DNA from 2 places in the Kribbella sp. NPDC058693 genome. Region 1 is predicted to be linked to the other one. Evidence: riboswitches for the same ligand, from Rfam matches in the RefSeq annotation. Region 1 holds a riboswitch; the other holds the start of a gene.
What was found. A riboswitch is a leader RNA that binds a small molecule or an ion and turns the genes downstream of it on or off. The one in region 1 is predicted to bind ZMP and ZTP.
Positions count from the first base shown of each region.

Region 2: it holds a riboswitch for ZMP and ZTP, as region 1 does, so the genes downstream of both, ACFWUU_RS35525 (5-aminoimidazole-4-carboxamide ribonucleotide transformylase) here and ACFWUU_RS13295 (bifunctional 5,10-methylenetetrahydrofolate dehydrogenase/5,10-methenyltetrahydrofolate cyclohydrolase) in region 1, are expected to answer to the same signal.

Region 1 is NZ_JBHXSQ010000002.1:768,528-776,071, forward strand. Features, by position in the region: gene ACFWUU_RS13280 (NUDIX hydrolase) at 1-203, shown strand, start outside; gene ACFWUU_RS13285 (nitroreductase family deazaflavin-dependent oxidoreductase) at 225-647, shown strand; gene ACFWUU_RS13290 (beta-N-acetylglucosaminidase domain-containing protein) at 680-2,428, shown strand; ZMP/ZTP riboswitch at 2,428-2,512, shown strand; gene ACFWUU_RS13295 (bifunctional 5,10-methylenetetrahydrofolate dehydrogenase/5,10-methenyltetrahydrofolate cyclohydrolase) at 2,533-3,375, shown strand; gene ACFWUU_RS13300 (phytanoyl-CoA dioxygenase family protein) at 3,383-4,237, opposite strand; gene ACFWUU_RS13305 (helix-turn-helix domain-containing protein) at 4,303-5,190, shown strand; gene aroH (chorismate mutase) at 5,275-5,643, shown strand; gene ACFWUU_RS13315 (prephenate dehydrogenase) at 5,640-6,704, shown strand; gene cmk ((d)CMP kinase) at 6,737-7,411, shown strand; gene ACFWUU_RS13325 (lysophospholipid acyltransferase family protein) at 7,408-7,544, shown strand, end outside.
Region 2 is NZ_JBHXSQ010000005.1:249,000-256,543, forward strand. Features, by position in the region: gene ilvD (dihydroxy-acid dehydratase) at 1-1,587, opposite strand, end outside; gene ACFWUU_RS35510 (CHAP domain-containing protein) at 1,711-2,232, shown strand; gene ACFWUU_RS35515 (class I SAM-dependent methyltransferase) at 2,320-3,042, shown strand; gene ACFWUU_RS35520 (nuclear transport factor 2 family protein) at 3,048-3,416, shown strand; ZMP/ZTP riboswitch at 3,419-3,495, shown strand; partial or broken gene ACFWUU_RS35525 (5-aminoimidazole-4-carboxamide ribonucleotide transformylase) at 3,509-4,396, shown strand; gene ACFWUU_RS35530 (AAA family ATPase) at 4,386-4,919, opposite strand; gene ACFWUU_RS35535 (MMPL family transporter) at 4,939-7,185, opposite strand; gene ACFWUU_RS35540 (MoaD/ThiS family protein) at 7,329-7,544, opposite strand, start outside.

The DNA.
Region 1 (7,544 bases):
CCGCGGCGTCCTCGACCTTCCGCAAGTACGTCGCGATCGCGCGCGGCTGCCGCCCGGACGGCAAACAACAGCTCGACGAGGCCGAGGATTGCGTCCCGGTCGAGCTGACCGTGGACGCGTTCCGTGCCGAGCTGCGCACTCCGGGTGCGATGACCGGAATTGATGCCGCCTATCTCGCGTTGGACCACGCAGGCTTGCTTTAGAAAATCTGCGGAGGAAACGATATGAGCGACTGGAACACGAACGTCATCACTGAGTTCCGGGAGAACGAAGGCAAGGTCGGCGGCAACTTCGAAGGCGCCCCGATGGTGCTGCTGCACCACATCGGTCGCCGGAGCGGACAGGAGTTCATCGCCCCGACGATGTACCTGGCCGACGAGACCGACCCGGCCGTCATCTACGTGTTCGCCAGCAAGGGCGGCGCGCCGACGAACCCGGACTGGTACCGCAACCTGGTCTCCGCCGGCGAGGGCGTCGTCGAGGTCGGCACCGAGACCTACAAGGTGTCCGTCGACGACGTGACCGGCGCCGACCGCGACCGCATCTACGCCGAGCAGGCGCGGCGCTACCCGGGGTTCGCGGAGTACGAGGTCCGTACGGCGGGCATTCGCACGATCCCGGTCCTCAAGCTGACCCGGGTGTCTTGACGGGCAGGTCCGCGCGCTGAGTGGATAGGGCTGTGACCCCTGACCCTCAGCAGACCAGCACGCGTCCGGACGGATTCGACCTCGGTAGCACGGTCGGTCTGGTACACGGACCGACCACCGATCCCGACGCCGAGCGGATCGTCCGCGACACCCTGACCCGCGCCGGCGTGACCACGATCATCGACGGCGAGGCCGCAGTGACCGTCCATCTCGGCGGCACCGGCCTCGACGTCGAACCGGCCGCCGGTCTGCCGACCGAGGGGTACGTCGTTGCCGTCGGTGACCACCAGATCGTCCTCGACGGCGTCGACATCCGAGGCACGTACTACGCGGCCCTGACCCTCGACCAGCTTGTCGAGGGCAACCACGTCGACGGCGTCGAGATCCGTGACTGGCCGACGCTGCCGTACCGCGGCTCGATCGAGGGCTTCTACGGCACCCCGTGGTCGCACGCCGACCGCCTCGACCACCTGGACTACCTCGGCGCGCACAAGCTGAACACTTACCAGTACGCGCCGAAGGACGACGTGTACCACCGCGAGCAGTGGCGTGACCCGTACCCGGCCGACAAGCTGGCCGAGCTCGGCGAGCTGATCGAGCGGGCGCAGCGCAACAAGGTCGACTTCACCTTCGCGCTGTCGCCCGGCCTGTCGATTGCCTACACCTCCGACGAGGACTTCCAGGCGTTGATCGCGAAGTTCGAGGCGCTGTACGCGCTCGGCGTACGGGTGTTCAACGTGCCGCTGGACGACATCGAGTACGAGAAATGGCACTCCGACGAGGACGCCACGAAGTACGGCTCAGGTGGTGGTGCGGCCGGTGCGGCGCAGGCCGACCTGTGCAACCGCGTCCAGCGGGAGTGGATCGCGACCAAGCCGGACGTGGCTCCGCTGCAGATGGTCCCGACCGAGTACTACGACGTCGAGGAGACGCCGTACAAGCAGGCCCTGCGCGAGCAACTCGATCCCGCCGTGATTGTGCACTGGACGGGTACTGCGGTCGTTCCGGAGCAGATCACGAGCGCACAAGCGGCCGCGGCGAAGGCGGTGTTCGGGCACGACATCCTGATCTGGGACAACTACCCGGTCAACGACTACGCGCACGGCCGGATCCTGCTGGCGCCGTACACAGGTCGCGAGCCCGGCCTCGCCGAGCACGTCGTCGGCGTCATCTCGAACCCGATGAACCAGGCCGCGGCCAGCAAGCTCGCGCTGTACTCGTTCGCCGAGTTCGGCTGGAAGCCCGCGACGTACGACGCCGACGCGTCCTGGCATCGCGCGATCGCCGAGCGCGCCGGGGGAGACGCGGCCACGATCGCGGCGCTGGAGGTGTTCGCGGACCTGACGACGTACGACGGGAAGCTGCACCTGACCAATGCGCCGGTGCTGGCCGCGAAGCTGGCGGCCTTCAAAGCGACCTGGGACGGCGGCGACCTGGCCGGGGCGATCGCCGAGCTCGAGCCGTACTTGGAGGCGATCGAGAACGCGTCCGCTCAGATCCGCAGCGGCGTGATCGACCCGGAGTTCGAGGCCGAGACCGACTCGTGGCTGGACGCGTCGTTCTACTGGGGTGGGGCGCTGCGGCAGGCGCTGCGCGTGTTCGAGGCGCAGGCGGAGGGCAACGAGTCGGACGTCGCGACTGCCCGGGACGAGATCGAGCACCTGATCACGCAGGCGAACGAGATCCGCGATGTCCGCCTTCCGCACAGCAAGGTCCCGCTCCGGATCGGCGACGGGGTGGCCGACGCATTCGTAGCCCAGGCGACGGGGTCGGTATCCTGAGGACGGACCGCGACTGGCGCTGAGGTGGACCACCACCGGGGAACGGTCTGCCATCCGGCTTCGCCGCGCGCCTGGGCACCTTCGACGTCAGAGGAGTGCGCCAGATGACAGCTGAGTTGATGATCGGGACCGACCTCGCCGCCGAGATGGTGGCCAAGGCGGCAGAGCGGGCCGCTGCCGTGCAGGAGAAGTACGGCGTGCAGCCCTGCCTGGCGACCGTGCTCGTCGGCGACGACCCGGCGTCGGCGACGTACGTGCGGATGAAGCAGAACCGGTCGAAGAAGGCCGGGATCGCCTCGCGGAGCGTCGTACTGCCGGCCGAGACCACGACCGAGGAACTGGTCGCGGAGATCCGGAAGCTGTCCGAGGACCCGGAGGTGCACGGGATCCTGCTCCAGCATCCGGTGCCGGCGCAGATCGACGAGCGGGCCGCGTTCGAGGCGATCGACCCGGGCAAGGATGTCGACGGCGTGACGATGCTGTCGTTCGCGGCGATGGCGTTCGGCGATCCCGGGTTCCGCTCGGCCACGCCCGGCGGGATCATGCGGCTGCTCGCGGCGTACGACGTACCGCTCGAGGGCGCGCACGCCGTGGTGATCGGCCGCAGCCCGATCCTCGGCAAGCCGGCCGGGATGTTGCTGCTGGCATCGAACGCGACGGTGACCTACGCGCACTCGCGGACCCGGGACCTGCCCGAGCTGGTCCGGACCGCGGACGTCGTGATCGCCGCGGTCGGTAAGGCGAACTTCGTCCGCGGCGACTGGCTGAAGCCGGGCGCGGTCGTGGTCGACGCCGGGTACAACGAGGGCAACGTCGGGGACGTGCATTTCGAGGAGGCGGCCGAGGTGGCTCGCCTGATCACCCCGGTCCCGGGCGGCGTCGGGCCGATGACGATCGCGCTGCTGCTCGAGCAGACGGTCGACGCCGCCGAGGCACAGCTCGGATAGCAGTCGGCTAGCGGTCGCAGCCGCCGTCCTTGTCCGGCCGCGAGTGCGGCCGGGCCAGGTCGTCGATGCCCTTGTAGGCGTACGGATCGGTCCCGGCGACCATCACGATGTCGCGGTAGTCGTGCTTGCCGACATGTACGCCGTCCGGCACGGTCTGCCAGGGGAGCAGCGACTCGGCGCTCATGTAGTGGTTCGCGAGTGCTCGCCGGAGTCCGTGCCGGCCGGTGTTCGGCAGGGACCGGTGCAGCAGGTACCCGTTGAAGATCACCGCCGAGCCCGCCGATACCTCGACCGGGATCGCGTCGTCGTCGGAGTACGGGAAGTCGAACGCCTCGACCGTGCAGTCGAAGCGGAGGTCGTCCTGCTCGCGATCCGGATAAAGCACGCCGCGCCGGTGCGAGCCCGGCAGCACCCACAGGCAGCCGTTCTCGACGGTGGCGTCGTCGAGTGCGATCCAGGCCGCGGTCAGCGAGCGGTCCCTGGTCGGGATGAAGAACTCGTCCTGATGCCACGCCTGCCCAGGCTTGCCTTCGGGCTTGATGAACAGCATCGACTGCATCGCCTTGACGTTGGGCCCGATGACGGCCGTGAGCGTCTCGACCACCCGCGGCGCGTGCAGCGCCGCAAGGGCAGCGTCGGACACCTTGTGTGGGTGGTGGATGCAGAGGAACCGGCGCAGGACATCGTCGGTGGACTCCGGAGCCGGAGCGCCTTCGACGGCGCCGAGCTCGCCCCGGCACAGTTGCTCGGCGGCGACGTGGAGCTCGCTGACTTGTTCGGCAGGCAGGGCCTGGTCGAGTACGACGAAACCGTCTCGCCGGAAGGACTCGACCAACTCGTCGCTGACCTCGGTGAAATGCATCTAGCCACCGTGACAGAGGACGCCGAGCCGGCCAATGTCGCCGGCAAGCGCTTTACTATCTGTTCGTGACATCGCGAGCACCGGCGGTCAGCGTGAATTCCCTGGTGCAGATCGCGGACTACGCGCCAGGGGCGACGTACGGACCGCGCCGGCTGCCGAACTTCGAGCTGCTCTGGATCCTCCACGGGTCGGCCATCTGGCGGACCGATGTGTACGACGCCGGCGTCCTGCAGGCGACGGTCGAGCACGAGTTGCGCCCGGGGACGGTCGCGCTTGCGAGGCGTGGGAATCGGGACGCCTATATCTGGGACTGTGATCACCACTCGCGGCACGCGTACGTGCACTTCCAGATCGACGACTTCGGCGACCTCGGCGATCCGTCGAGGTGGCCTTGGGTGCGTTCGATGTCCGATCCGGGCCTGCTCGGCGAGCTGTGCAGCTACTTGCTGGACAGCACGGCTGAGCGGGGCCACAGCGATCGACTGGTTGCAAGCATGCTGGAGGTCTTCGTCAGCGCTCCGGACGGCCGGCAACGTGCGGAGCTGCCGGATGCCGTGCAGCGCGTCGTCGACCATGTCGCCGCGGTGTGGGCGACTGGTCCCCGGATCGTCTCCGTCCCGGAGCTGGCCGCCGCGGCGAACCTGTCCGCCGGACACCTGCACCGGCTGTTCCGGGAGCGCTACGGATGCGGACCGGCGTACGCGCTCGATCTGATCCGGCTGGCCCGCGCCGCGACCGCTCTCCAACGCACCAACGCCACGATCGGGGAGATCGCGTCCGACTGCGGCTACAGCAACCCGTACCACTTCTCGCGTCGCTTCGCCCTCGCGTACGGCGACCCGCCGGGCAGCTTCCGCCGCCGTCGCCAGCTGTCCGATCCACTCGCCCCGGTACGCGAGGCGGGGCTGCTACCGATCGCCCGCCGGCTCCTCGAGGCCGCCCGGAACGGCTGACCACGTGCACGATCCGAGACGGCTGTCCACTCCTTGATTACTCTGGCCTAGGGTTGGGGAGACAAACATCGAGGAGGCAAGCACGTGGCGGTACGGGCGATCCGGGGTGCCACCCAGCTGGACGTGGACGAGCGCGAGCACCTGCTCGAGCGGTCCGCGGAGCTGGTGAAGGCGGTCCTGGAGGCGAACGATCTGGAGAACGAGGATCTGATCAGCATCCTGTTCACCGTCACGTCGGACCTGCGTTCGGAGTTCCCGGCGGTCGCGGGGCGGCAGATCGGGCTGACCGACGTACCGCTGATGTGCATGCAGGAGATCCCGGTGCCGCACGCGCTGCCGCGGGTGGTCCGGCTGATGGTGCACACCGAGACCTCACGCTCCCGCGACAAGATCCAGCACGTCTACCTCCACGGCGCCGTCGCGCTCCGCCCAGACCTGACCGGCGCCCAGTGACCGAACTACGGGGTCCTGTTCGCATCGTCGGCACCGGGTTGATCGGTACGTCGATCGGCCTCGCGCTTGCCCGGCTGGGTGTCGTCGTGGAGCTCGTCGACGGGAACCCGGACAACGCGCTGATGGCCGAGCGGATCGGGGCCGGCTCGCGGCTGGTGCAGATCGAGCCGCAGCTGGTCGTGGTCGCCGTACCGCCTGACCATGTCGGCGCGGTGGTCGCCGAGCAGCTTCAGCAGACCGACGCGGTGGTGACGGACGCGGCCAGCGTGAAGTCCAAGCCACTCGCCGACGCCCGCAGGCTGACCGGCGACCTCAGCCGGTACGTCGGCAGCCACCCGATGGCCGGCTCCGAGCGCAACGGCCCGCTCGCCGGGCGTGCTGACCTGTTCGACGGCGCCACCTGGGCGATCACGCCACACGAGACCAGCTCGCCGGATGCGGTAGACCTCGTACGCCGTCTGGCCGAGGCCGCCGGCGCCCGTACCGTCGAGATGTCCGTCGAGGACCACGACCTCGGCGTCGCTCGCGTGTCCCACCTGCCGCACCTGATGTCGGCGCTCGCTGCCGGCACGCTGGCCGACGCACCGTCGTCCCACCTCGAGCTGTCCGGTCAGGGCGTCCGGGACGTCACCCGGATCGCGGCCGGCGACCCGACGCTGTGGACCCAGATCGTGTCCGCGAACTCGGGTGCGCTGACCGGCCTGCTGGAGCAGATCCGCGGCGAGCTCGACCGCCTCCTCGTTGCCCTAGGCAAGGAAGAGGCCGGCGACGAGCTGACCGCGATCCTCGGCCAGGGCGTCTCCGGCGCGGTCCGCGTACCGGGCAAGCACGGTACGCCGCACATCGACCTGGTCACGGTCCTGGTCACGATCCCCGACCGCCCCGGTCAGCTGGCCAAGTTGTTCGCCGATGCGGCCGAGTCCGGCGCCAACGTCGAGGACCTGCGCATCGACCACAGCCCCGGCCGCCCGGTCGGTGAGGTCGAGCTCGCCGTCAAACCCGCCTCCGTCGACCAGCTGGTCGACGTCCTGACCGACCGCGGCTGGGTGGTCCACCGCTAGTTCTGTCCCCGTCCGAAGGTAATCTTCGGGGCATGATCATCGCTGTGGACGGCCCGAGCGGCTCCGGTAAATCGAGCACCGCCCGCGGAGTGGCCACCCGGCTCGGACTGCGGTTCCTCGACACCGGGGCGACGTACCGGGCGGTGACCTGGTCGGCGGTCGAGCACGGGCTGAATCTGGACGACATCGCCGCGGTGGCGCAGCGCGCCCGGGACCTGCGGCTGGAGATCAGCACCGACCCGGGCCACCAGTTCGTCATCGCCGACGGGACCGACGTCACGGCCGCGATCCGGGAGCCGCGGATCAGCGAGGTGGTCTCGAAGATCGCCACCAACCTCGACGTTCGCAAGGAGCTGATCCGGCGGCAGCGGGCGATCATCGACAACGCCCAGCCGAGCGGCGGGATCGTGGTCGAGGGCCGCGACATCGCCACCGTGGTCGCCACCGACGCCGAGCTGAAGGTGCTGCTGACCGCCGACCAGGAGGCCCGGATGGCCCGCCGCGGCGCCGAGGTCAGCTCGTTGACCGCGGAGCAGCTGCGGGACCAGATCATCCGGCGCGACGCCGACGACTCGACCGTGTCGGAGTTCCAGGTCGCCTCGGACGGCGCCGTCACCATCGATTCGACGTACATGACCCTCGAGGAGGTCATCGACGTGATCAGCCGACTGGCAAAGGAGACTGTCCCTCAAGGCCAGGACAGATGACGGCGGAAGTCACCGGGCACAAGGACCTGCCCCGCACCGATGATCTGCCGCCGTTGCCGTACCGCTTGGCGTTGCCGATGCGGAAGATCGCGAAGCCGTACTTCCTGCGCAAGTACAACTTGACCATCCACCA
Region 2 (7,544 bases), on a different contig from region 1:
CTTCGGGGTCCAGCCCTGCTTGCGGCTCTCGAGTTCTTCGGGAGTGATGTGCAGGTCGAGGGTGCGGTTCGCGACGTCGAGCGTGATCCGGTCGCCGTCGCGGACGAACGCGATCGGTCCGCCGTCGACGGCCTCGGGCGCGACGTGTCCGACGCAGAGTCCCGTCGTACCGCCGGAGAAGCGGCCGTCGGTCAGCAGCAGCACGTCCTTGCCGAGACCGGCGCCCTTGATCGCGCCGGTGACCGCGAGCATCTCGCGCATCCCCGGCCCGCCCTTCGGCCCTTCGTAGCGGATCACGACCACATCGCCGGGGTTGAGATCCGGTACGGCGTCCATCGCGGCGCGCTCGCCGTCGAAGACGCGGGCCGTCCCCTCAAAGACGTCCGAGTCGAAGCCCGCGCTCTTGACGACCGCGCCTTCCGGGGCGAGCGAGCCGTGCAGGATCGTGATGCCGCCGGTGTGGTGGATCGGCTTGTCGAGCGCGCGGATGATCGTGCCGTCGATGTCCGGCGGGGCGATGTCGGCCAGGTTCTCCGCCATCGTCTTGCCGGTGACGGTCAGGCAGTCGCCGTGCAGTAGGCCGGCGTCGAGCAGGGCGCGCATCACGACCGGGATCCCGCCGACGCGGTCCACGTCGGTCATCACGTACCGCCCGAACGGCTTGAGGTCACCGAGGTGCGGAACCTTCTCGCCCACCCGGTTGAAGTCGGCGAGGGTCAGCTCGACCTCCGCCTCCCTCGCGATGGCCAGCAGATGCAGGACCGCATTCGTCGAACCTCCCAGCGCCATCACGACGGCGATCGCGTTCTCGAACGCTTCCTTGGTGAGGATCTGGCGGGCGGTGATGCCCTTCTGCAGCAGGCCGACCACGGCCTCGCCGGACTTCCGCGCGTAGCCGTCGCGGCGGCGGTCGACGGCAGGCGGAGCGGCTGAGCCCGGCAGCGACATACCGAGGGCTTCAGCTGAGGCGGCCATCGTGTTCGCGGTGTACATGCCGCCGCAGGCGCCTTCGCCCGGGCAGATCGCGCGTTCGACCGCGTCGACCTCGTCGCGGGTGATCAGGCCGCGTACGCAGGCGCCGACGGCCTCGAACGCGTCGATGATCGTGACGTCCTTGTCCCCGAGCCGGCCGGGCATGATCGAACCGGCGTACAGGAAGACACTTGCCAGATCCAGGCGCGCGGCCGCCATCAGCATGCCGGGCAACGACTTGTCGCAACCGGCCAGCAGCACCGAGCCGTCGAGCCGCTCGGCCTCCATCACGGTCTCGACCGAGTCGGCGATGATCTCCCGGCTGACGAGGGAGTAGTGCATGCCGACGTGACCCATCGAGATCCCGTCGGACACGCTGATCGTGCCGAACTCCAGCGGATACCCACCGGCCGCGTGCACGCCGTCCTTGACGGCCTTGGCGAGCCGGTCGAGGGACAGGTTGCACGGGGTGATCTCGTTCCAGCTGGAGGCAACCCCGACCTGCGGTTTGACCCAGTCGTCGTCCCCCATCCCGACCGCCCGAAGCATGCCACGACTGGCAGTGGCCTCCAGCCCATCGGTAACCGTCCGACTCCGAGGCTTCACATCGACCATGCGCCTCACTCTATGCCTTCGTAACTTAACGACACTGTGATTGCTTTGTGTGGTTAGTTAATTACATACTCATTGTGCTAGCCGCCTGGGGGGATTTGTCCCAATCCGAAACGGAGCAAGCTGATGCGCCCCACATTGCGACTCCTGTTGTCCGCTGTCGTCCTTTCCCTGCTGGGCTCGCTGTCGCTCACTGCGGCAGCGGCTGATCCCCGGACCAAGATCGTCAACGCCGCCAACGGTGAGGTTGGGCAGGGTGAGACGCCGCCTGGCAGTAACTGCAATCCGTACGGCGCCTGTGAGTCCTGGTGTGCGCATTTCGCCACCTGGACCTGGCGCAAGGCCGGAAGTGACATCCCGAACTACGGCTTCACCGGTGACATCTACACCTGGGGTCAGCGCAAGGGTCGGGCGCACTCCGGGAACAGCGGGATGAAGCCCGGCGACATCGTGCTCTACGGGACCGGGCCGCAGAACACGAGCACCAGTCTGCACACCGGTGTTGTAGTTGCTACTGGCAACGGGAAGATCACGACCGTCGAAGGCAACTCGCACGACAAGGTGCAGAAGCTCGGGCCGTTCGATCCGAAGCACGCGAAGAACGCCGGCCGGCCCGGGAACATCTACGGCTGGGTCTCGGCGCAGTAGTCCCATCGACGAGCCGGTGCGGTTCTCGCCGACCGCACCGGCTCTTATTTCGTTGTCGTCCGGCGGATCCGCTTCTAGCATTCGCGGGTGAGTGACGATGCGTACGGCGACGAGCAGCTGGTGGAGTTGTACGACCTCGACAACCCACCCGGTGATGACCATGCCTACTACCGCGCACTGGCCGCGGATGCCCGCAAGGTTGTGGACTTCGGTTGCGGCACGGGTCTGTTGACCCGTTCGCTCGTCGCGCCGGGTCGGGTGGTGATCGGCGTGGATCCAAGTGCCACGATGCTCGACTACGCGCGCCGTCAGCCGGGCGCCGACGCAGTCACCTGGATCGACGGAGACTTCCGTGCCGTGGAGCCGACGCACGACACCGACCTCGTGATCAGCACGGGCAACACGATGATGCACGTCGGCAACCAGGCCGAGGCGTTCAGCGCGCTCGCGGACGCGCTCCGGCCCGGCGGTGTCATCAGCTTCGAGTCGCGGAATCCGGCAGCACGTGCGTGGGAGCAGTGGACCCGCGAGGCGACGTACGGCGAACGGGACACGTCCGTCGGACACCTCGTCGAATGGCTCGACCTGATCGAGGTCGCCGACGGCCGCGTGGTGTTCGACGCGCATAACGTCTTCCCCGACGGCCACGACGCCGTCTACCGGAACACGCTCTACTTCCGCTCCCCCGAGGCAATCACCGCCGACCTCGCAGCCGCGGGGTTGGTCGACGTCGCGGTGCACGGCAACTGGCAACAGGAGCCGGCGACCGAGGACTCGCGGCTATTGATCTTCCACGCACTCAGGAGTTGACGACCGTGGACCAGCTCGAGGCGTACATCGACGGATGGCGCCGGCACGACAGCGCCGCCGTACTCGAGACGCTGACCGACGACTGCGTCGTGATCGAGTGCTACGGGCCGGTCTACCGCGGCAAACCGCGGGTCGAGCAGTGGATGGATGCCTGGTTCGGCGCGGGCGGGACCGTCGACGCGTGGGAGATCACCTCGCGGGCCGCGGCCGGCGACGTACTGGTTGCCGAGTGGCATTTCGAGTGCACGTGGAAGGGCGAGCCTGGCGCGTTCGACGGGGCGACCGTCGCGCGGGTCGACCAGGGGCGTATTGCGTATCTCCGCGAGTACGCGACGACGGCGCCGCTGTACGACTGGACCGGTGTGTGGACGTAGGCTGAGGGCAGCGCGACTGGCGAGGGTGGGTTACCACCGGGGAGCGAAGAGTAAGGCGTCGTCCGCCTGGGCGCCTCCGAACGAGTTCGGAGGTTGTCGTGCGTTATGGGATGAATCCGCATCAGTCGGCTGTGATGGTGCCGGTCGATCGGGCGCCGTTCACGGTCGTGGCGGGTGAGCCGTCGTACATCAACGTGCTGGATGCGCTGACCGGGTGGCAGCTGGTGCGCGAGGCTGCGTCGGCGTTCGGTACGCCGGCGGCCGCGTCGTACAAGCATGTGTCGCCGGCCGGGGCGGCTCTTGGCGGGAGTGTCGCCGAGGCCTATACCCGGGCGCGGGACGCGGATCCGAAGTCGTCGTACGGCGACTTCGTGGCGGTCTCGCATCCGGTGGACGCGGAGCTGGCGGCTGTGTTGAAGCGGGTCGTGTCGGACGGGATCATCGCGCCCGGGTACGACGAGGGCGTGGTCGAGGTCCTCGCGGCGAAGAAGCGCGGCACGTACCTCGTCCTCGAGGCGGACCCCGACTTCGAGCCGCCGGCCGAGGAAGTACGCGAGATCTACGGCATGCGACTCACGCAGCAGCGCGACGACCTGCCGTTGCCTGCTGACCTCTCCGATGATCTGAAGCTCGGGATGATCGTTGCCCGGTACACCCAATCCAACACCGTCGTGCTGGTGAAGGACGGCATGACCATCGGTGTCGGGGCCGGCCAGCAATCCCGCGTCGACTGCACCCGGCTCGCCGGCGAGAAGGCCGCGCTGTGGTGGTCACGTCGTTCGAGCGAGCCACTCACCGGCGTGTCGATGGTGTCCGACGGCGCACTCCCCTTCGCCGACAACGTCGAGGAGGCGCACCGGTACGGCGTGACGCACATCGCCGAGCCGGGCGGTTCGATCCGCTCGGCCGAGGTCACCGCCGCGTGCGCGGAGTACGGCATCAGCTGGCGTGCGACCGGCGTACGGCTGTTCAGGCACTGAGCAGGTAGTCGCCGGAGGCAACAGCTTTGCGGACCTCGGCGGCCGTCGCGGCGGGATCGAGCGTTGACGTGTCGATCGCGTGCGCCTCGAGCTCGCCGAGGTCCGCGAACGCGCCGTGCAGCCCGGTGAGCGCGTCGACGTCCGTCAACTCGACCCCGTCGCGCGCCTGACCGCGCCGTAGCGTCGTGTCCAGGTCCGGACGCAGTACGACGTACGACATCCGCCAATCGGCCGCCGCCGCGCGGAACGGGCCGAGGAACCACGGCCCGATGATCCCGTCCACCACGACGTCGTACCCGCCGCGTGTGTAGACGCCCACGGTCGCGACGATCGCGTCGACCACCACCTCGTTCTGGTGCTGTGCCTCGGCCAGCCACGGCGCGACGAAGCCGGTGCGGATGGCGCGGTAGAACTCGTCGGTCGTCAGATGCACTGTGGGACCAGAGGCGTCAGTGGCGACGAGTCGTGCCACAGTGGTCTTGCCCGAGCCGGACGGGCCGGTCAGCAGAAGCACATCGCTCATGCCGACCGACCGTACCCGGTCAGACGTGCTCGACCTCCCGAGCCGGCTGCGGCGGCGGTTGCGGACCGCCCTCGAGTTGGATGTCGGGGACGATGCGGTCGAGCCAGCGCGGCAGCCACCACGCCCGATCGCCGAGCAGCGTCATCACCGACGGGACCAGGATCATCCGGACCACGCTGGCATCGATCAGTACCGCGACCGCCATGCCAACGGCGAGCATCTTCACCGTCGGGTCGTCGTCGAGCACGAAGCTCAGGAAGACCACGATCATGATCGCGGCCGCGGTGGTGATCACCCGGGCCGTCGCGCCGATCCCGATCGCCACCGCTCGGTGACTGTCCTTCGTCGCGATCCACGCCTCGTGCACCCGCGACAGCAGGAACACCTCGTAGTCCATCGACAGCCCGAACACGATCGCGAACATCAGCATCGGCACGAACGACGGGATCGGCACCTTCTCGTCGATCCCGACCAGCGACGATCCCCAGCCCCACTGGAAGACCGCCACGATCACGCCGTACGCCGCGCCGACCGACAGCAGGTTCAGAATCGCCGCCTTCACTCCGATCAGCAACGAGCGGAACGCGACCGTGAGCAGCAGGAACGCAAGCACCACGACCGCCCCGATCAGCCACGGCATCCGGCTGCCGACCTTCTCGGTGAAGTCGACGTACCCGGCCGTGGTGCCGACGACGTACGTCGGTTCCTGCTGGCCGGACAGCACGTCGTCGCGGATCCGGTTGACCAGGTCCTCGGTCTCCGCAGCCGACGGCGAGGTGGTCGGGATGACGTTGATGATGGCTGTCGTACCAGCGCTGTTCGTGCTCGGCGGCTGGACCGCGGCGACCCCCGGCGTCTTCTGCAAGGTGGATGAGAGCCCGCTCAGCAAGGTCTGCTTGTCACCCGAGGACGGCAGCTGTACGACGACCGTCAGCGGACCGTTGGCGCCGGGGCCGAACCCTTGCGCGATCAGGTCGTACGCCTTCCGGCTGGAATCGGCGGCCGGATCGGTGCCGGCGTCGAGCTGGCCGAGGTTCATCGACAGCAACGGGATCGCGAGGACGAGCAGCACCAGCGTCGCGGCGATGCCGTACGGCCACGGCCGATCGCTCACCTTGCGGCCCCAGCGGGCGAACGCGCTCTGCTCGTGCTTGGCGTCTCGGCGTTCGCGTTCCTCCGCGCGGTGCTCGGCGATCGCCGTCTCGTCCGGGAGCGACGACTCCAACTCGCGCTCATCGGCGAGGTGATGCCGGTCCTTGCGATTGAGGACCGTGAACTTCGCCAGACCGAGCAGCGCCGGGATCAGCGTGAGCGCGGCGAGCACGGTGACCGCGACCACGATCGCCGACGACAGGCCTAGCGCGCCGACGAACGGTACGCCGGACACGTACAGCCCGAGGATCGCGATCACGACGGTGCCCCCGGCAACCAAGATCGCCGCGCCGGAGGTGGACTCGGCCCGGCCCGCCGACTCGACGACCCCCATGCCGTCGTCCAGCTGCTCTCGATGCCGCGACACCAGGAACAGGCCGTAGTCGATCGCGACACCGAGCCCGAGCAGGGTCGCCACCGTCGGCGCGGAGACCGGGAAGTCCTTCACGGCCGCGAGCAACCCGAGGACCGCCAGCCCGCCGCCGACGCTGAACACGGCCGACACCAATGGCAGCCCGGATGCGACCACGGACCGGAACATGAGGAACAGCAGCAACAGCGCGAGCGCGAGACCGATCGCCTCCGACGGGCCGTCGTCCGCCTGCTTCCCGATCTGGCCGGTGCCCCCGCCGTACTCGACCTGGAGCCCGGCGGCCCGGGCCGGCTGGACGGCCGCGTCCAGCTTGTCGACGTACGACTTGTCGAGCGACGCCGGAACGACCGAGAAGGAGACCGGCGCGTTGACGATGCTGCCGTCCTTCGAGATGTACGCCGTCTGCGAGGTCGCCAGCGGATCGATCGCGGTGACGACGTCGGGCAGCTTGCCGACGGCCTCCATCGACGACTTGACCGCGTCGGCGTGCTCGGACACCGTGCCGGTCTTGGCGTGGAACACGATCGAGCCCGAGTACCCGCCGGCGCTGGTGAAGTCCTTGTTCAGGATGTTCAAACCAGCGGACGATTCACTGCCCGGGACCGTGTAGTTGTTGACGTACGTCCCGCCGAACGCGGACCGCAGTACGAACAGACCGACCACGACCACCAACCAGCCCGCGATCACGAACCAGTGAAAGCGTGCCGCTCCCCGGCCGAGCCGATCCAGAAATGCGTGCATAAGGCGCCCCTCCCCCAGGGCGCCCCCCAGGCGACGGCCCAGCCGTCGGCCCCTTCGGGCGAATGTAAATCGGCACCGGCCAGGCCCACAACCCTTCGGCACCGACAGTCACCACAACGCCATCGGCCGGTGACAGCGGGTTCTCAGCCGCCGGCAACGCTCGGCAGGACCAGCAGCTCGTCGCCGTCGGCGAGCGGGGTGTCGAGGCCGTCCAGGTCGCGGATGTTGTCGTCGCGGAGATAGATGTTCACGTGCCGGCGCAGCCCGCCCTGCTCGTCGGTGAGCCTGCGGCGCAGCGGCGACTCCAGGGCCGCGAACGCCTCGGCGACCGTCGTGCCCTCGACCTCGACCCGCTCGGC